One region of the Pseudonocardia zijingensis genome, then DNA from elsewhere that is predicted to be linked to it. Evidence: riboswitches for the same ligand, from Rfam matches in the RefSeq annotation. Region 1 holds a riboswitch; the other holds the start of a gene.
The links. Region 1 has a riboswitch for glycine ahead of ACFPL3_RS27435 (glycine cleavage system protein H). Riboswitches for the same ligand answer to the same signal wherever they lie in the genome.
Positions count from the first base shown of each region.

Region 1 (2,190 bases):
GGCCACCCACCGCCACGGGGACGTGCCGAACTGCGCCTGGAACCGGCGGCTGAACGACCGGGTGCTGTACCCGATGTGCCCGGCCATCTCCGCGACGCTCAGCGGGCGGTCGAGCCGTTCCTCCACCCAGCTCAGGAGGCGGGCCATGTCGATGTCGGCGGGCTCGGCGGGCCGGTGGCCGTACTCGACGAACTGGGCCTGGTCACCCGCCCGGTGCGGGGCCACCAGCGTGCGCCGAGCGATCTTGTTCGCCACCTCGGCACCGAAGTCGGACCGCACGATGTGCAGGCACAGGTCGATCCCCGCCGCGACGCCGCCCGAGGTGAGGAGCCGGCCGTCGTCGACGTAGAGGACGTTGTCCTCCACGGTGGCGGTCGGAAACAACCTGCGCAGGTCGGCGGTGACGGCCCAGTGGGTGGTGGCGCGGCGGCCGTCGAGCAGGCCGGCGTGCCCGAGCGCGAACGCTCCCGTGCAGATCGACACCATGCGGCAGCCCCGCTCCGCGGCGGCGTGCAGCGCGGACGCCGTGCGTTCCGGCAGCGGCTCGAGGATCGGGCCGTAGCCGGGAACGATGACGGTGTCGGCCTGCTCGAGGACGTCCAGGTCGCCGTGCCCGCCGACGGCGGCGCCGCAGGCCGAGGTGACCGGGCCGCCGCCCTCCGTGCACACGACGAGCTCGTAGTTCTCCGGTTCGGGGTCGCGGTGGCGGTGCCCGAAGAACTGCGAGATCGCCCCGAAGTCGAGCAGGACGAGACCGTCGAGGGCGAGGGCCGCAACGCGGTGCACGGCCGGAAAGTATCACCCGGTCCTTCCTCGGCCACTGGTTCGCGGTGGTGGACGCGCGTGGCGCGGCCCGCTAGCGTCCCGATCCACAACAGCACATCGGGCCGTTCGAACCCGGGCGGGAGAGTCCCGCGCCCCAGCGCCACGGCGCACGGGGTGGCGGGCGCCGGAGGAGCAAGACCCCGCCAATCTCTCAGGCACCCACACCGCTCGGGCGAGGCCACTCTGGAAAGCAGGCGTCCGACACGCCTCGCCCACGGTGAAAATCGGCACCCGGTCTGCGGGTCCGGTGAAACTCTCAGGCTCACGACAGAGGGGGCTCCCGCCCCGGCACCCCGCCGGGCGCGCATCGTCGGGGAGCCCGCATGTCGTCGTCCGTCCGATCCCCCTCGCACGACACCCACGCCGCGCTCGGTGCTGCCTTCGCCGGCTGGGCCATGCCCGTGCCCTACCACGACCTCGTCGACCGGCCGGAGGTCGTCAACGAGGACCCGTACGGCGACGGCTGGTTGTTCTGCGTCTCCGCGCCGGACGGGTTGCACGACGCCGCCACGTACCGCCGACTCGTCGAGGAGGACTGAGATGGACCCACAGCTGCTGGCCACGCTCGAGCAGATCGATCCGGAGGTCGCCCTGGCCGTGGACGCCGAGCTCGGGCGACAGCGCGACGCGCTCGAGATGATCGCGTCGGAGAACTTCGCGCCCGCCGCGGTGCTGGAGGCCCAGGGGTCGGTCCTCACCAACAAGTACGCCGAGGGCTACCCGGGGCGGCGCTACTACGGGGGCTGCGAGCACGTCGACGTGATCGAGCAGCTCGCCATCGACCGCGCGCGGCAGCTGTTCGACGCCGAGTACGCCAACGTGCAGCCGCACTCCGGCGCCCAGGCCAACGCCGCCGCGATGGCCGCCTTCCTCGAGCCGGGTGACCGCATCCTCGGCCTCGACCTGGCCCACGGCGGGCACCTGACGCACGGGATGCGGCTCAACTTCTCCGGCCGGCTCTACGCGGTGTCGTCCTACCACGTCGAGCGCGACACCGGTCTCGTCGACATGGCCGAGGTCGAGCGGGTGGCGCGCGGCGAGCGGCCGAAGCTGATCGTCGCGGGGTGGTCGGCCTACCCGCGCACGCTCGACTTCCCCGCGTTCCGCCGGATCGCCGACGAGGTCGGGGCGTTCCTGATGGTCGACATGGCCCACTTCGCCGGCCTGGTGGCCACCGGCCTGCACCCGAGCCCGGTGCCGTACGCCGACGTCGTGACCACCACGACCCACAAGACGCTCGGCGGCCCGCGGGGCGGGCTGATCCTCGCCAGGCGCGAGCACGCCAAGCGCATCGCGTCGGCGGTGTTCCCCGGGCAGCAGGGCGGCCCGCTCGAGCACGTGATCGCGGCCAAGGCCGTGGCGCTG
Region 1 covers NZ_JBHSKO010000017.1:14,114-16,303, reverse strand. Annotated here, with positions in the region: gene ACFPL3_RS27440 (GlxA family transcriptional regulator) at 1-786, opposite strand, end outside; glycine riboswitch at 893-1,002, shown strand; glycine riboswitch at 1,003-1,106, shown strand; gene ACFPL3_RS27435 (glycine cleavage system protein H) at 1,149-1,364, shown strand; gene ACFPL3_RS27430 (serine hydroxymethyltransferase) at 1,366-2,190, shown strand, end outside.

Region 2 (2,190 bases), on a different contig from region 1:
CACGCGCGCCAGCACGGTGTCGAAGAACTCGCCGTGCACGACCTCCACCCCGCCGGCCCGCAGCCCGGCCGCCAGCACGGCGGCCATGCGGTGGGCGCGCTGCGCGATCCGCCGCAGCCCGTCCGGGCCGTGGTGCACCGCGTAGCAGGCCGCGACCACGGCGAGCAGCACCTGCGCGGTGCAGATGTTCGAGGTGGCCTTCTCCCGGCGGATGTGCTGCTCGCGGGTCTGCAGCGCCAGCCGCAGGGCCGGGTGGCCGTCGGCGTCGCGCGACAGGCCCACCAGCCGGCCGGGCAGCTGCCGGGCGTGCTTCTCGTGCACCGACAGGTAGCCGGCGTGCGGGCCGCCGAACCCCAGCGGCACGCCGAAGCGCTGGGTGGTGCCGACCGCGGCGTCCGCGCCCAGCTCACCGGGCGAGGTGAGCAGCGTGAGCGCCAGCAGGTCGGCGGCCACGGCCACCAGCGCGTCGCGCTCGTGGGCGGCCTCGATGAGCGCCGCCGGGTTGCGGACGGCCCCGGACGCGCCCGGGTAGCTCAGCAGGAGCCCGAACAGCTCACCCTCGGGCAACCCCTCCGCCAGGTCGGCGACGACCAACTCGATGCCCAGCGGCTCGGCGCGGGTGCGCAGCACGTCGAGGGTCTGCGGGAGCGTGTCGGCGTCCACCACGAACCGCGGCGAGCGCGCCTTGCCCGCCCGGCGCAGCAGCGTCATCGCCTCCGCGGCCGCGGTGGCCTCGTCCAGCAGCGACGCCCCGGCCACCGGGAGCCCGGTGAGGTCGGCCACCATCGTCTGGAACGTCAGCAGCGCCTCGAGGCGGCCCTGGCTGATCTCGGGCTGGTAGGGCGTGTAGGCGGTGTACCAGGCCGGGTTCTCCAGCACGTGCCTGCGGATCACCGCCGGGGTGACCGTGCCCGCGTACCCGAGGCCGATCATCGGGACGGTCACCGTGTTGCGCGCCGCGAGGGCCCGCAGCTGCGCCAGCACCTCGGTCTCGGACGCCGCGGGCGGCAGCGTGGACGCGACCGGCTCCTGGTCGCGGATGCCGGCGGGCACGGCCGCGGCGGCGAGCTCGTCGAGCGAGGACACGCCGATGGCCGCGAGCATCGTGTCGAGCTCGTGTGGGCGGGGCCCGATGTGGCGCTCGGCGAACGGGGTGCCCCGCTCCAGATCGGCGAGTGCGGGTCGGTCGGACACGAGATCCTCCAGGCGGAGCGGGCGGCGGGCCAGGGTGGAACCACCCTCCCCCTCTGTCCCCGCCCGCGACGCGGGCGCCTGAGAGATTCGCCCCGGCACACCAGGACTTTCCCCGTCGGCGGACGGGCACGCCCGTCGCTTTCCAGAGGCGTCTCGCCCGCACGGTCCTGGTGCCTGAGAGGTTCCGGGGAGGAGTTGCTCCTTCGGCGCCCGGCCTGGACCGGGACTCTCCCGCGCGGGTTCGGCGACTACCCGCCCGATGTTACCGCCGCGCCCCCTCCCCCACGCCCGCGGCACGCGCGAGTACGCGCGCGGCGTTCTCGTCGGAGAAGTACTCCGCGGGCGAGGTCACCCCCGCCGCCACCCGCGCGAACCCGTCCATCGCCTCCTGGTCGGTGCTCGCCGCCGCGAGCAGCCGCTGCACCTCGGGTGGCGGCGGCTCCAGGGACGCGATGCCGGCGGTGAACTCGTACATCGCCCGGACGTGCGCGTCGCGGTCGGACTGGTAGTCGCGCAGCGCGTCGTCGAACGAACGGGCCCCGGTGAGCGCCTCGTCCAGCGCGGCCGCGCACCGCTGCGCGTCCCGGAACGCGTCCTGGATCCCCTGGCCGGTGACGAAGTCCGTGTTGTACCCGGCGTCGCCGACCAGCGCCCAGCCCGGCCCGTAGGGCTTGCGGAAGTAGTTCGGCACGGCCGTGCCCACGAGGCGCGTCTCCCGCCGGGCCGCGCGCAGCCGCTCGGCGAACTCCGGCACCGTGCCGATGGTGGCGAGGTAGTTGCCTTCCAGGTCCACGCGGTTCGCCGCGAGCTCGCGGTAGGGCCAGCCGGTGATGACGACCGTGAGGTCGTCGTTCGTCGGCCACGCGGCGAACGCCCGCTCCTGGCGGTCGTAGGTCTCGAACCGCCCGGCCATGGGCAGGCCGCTCCAGTAGGCGTAGTAGCCGCACAGCAGCCGCGGCTTCTCGTGGTACTGCTCCGGGCGCACCGTGCGGGCCA
Region 2 covers NZ_JBHSKO010000024.1:89,438-91,627, forward strand. Annotated here, with positions in the region: gene gcvP (aminomethyl-transferring glycine dehydrogenase) at 1-1,194, opposite strand, end outside; glycine riboswitch at 1,347-1,438, opposite strand; gene ACFPL3_RS33155 (NAD(P)/FAD-dependent oxidoreductase) at 1,457-2,190, opposite strand, start outside.
Region 2: another riboswitch for glycine. It lies ahead of gcvP (aminomethyl-transferring glycine dehydrogenase); the one in region 1 lies ahead of ACFPL3_RS27435 (glycine cleavage system protein H).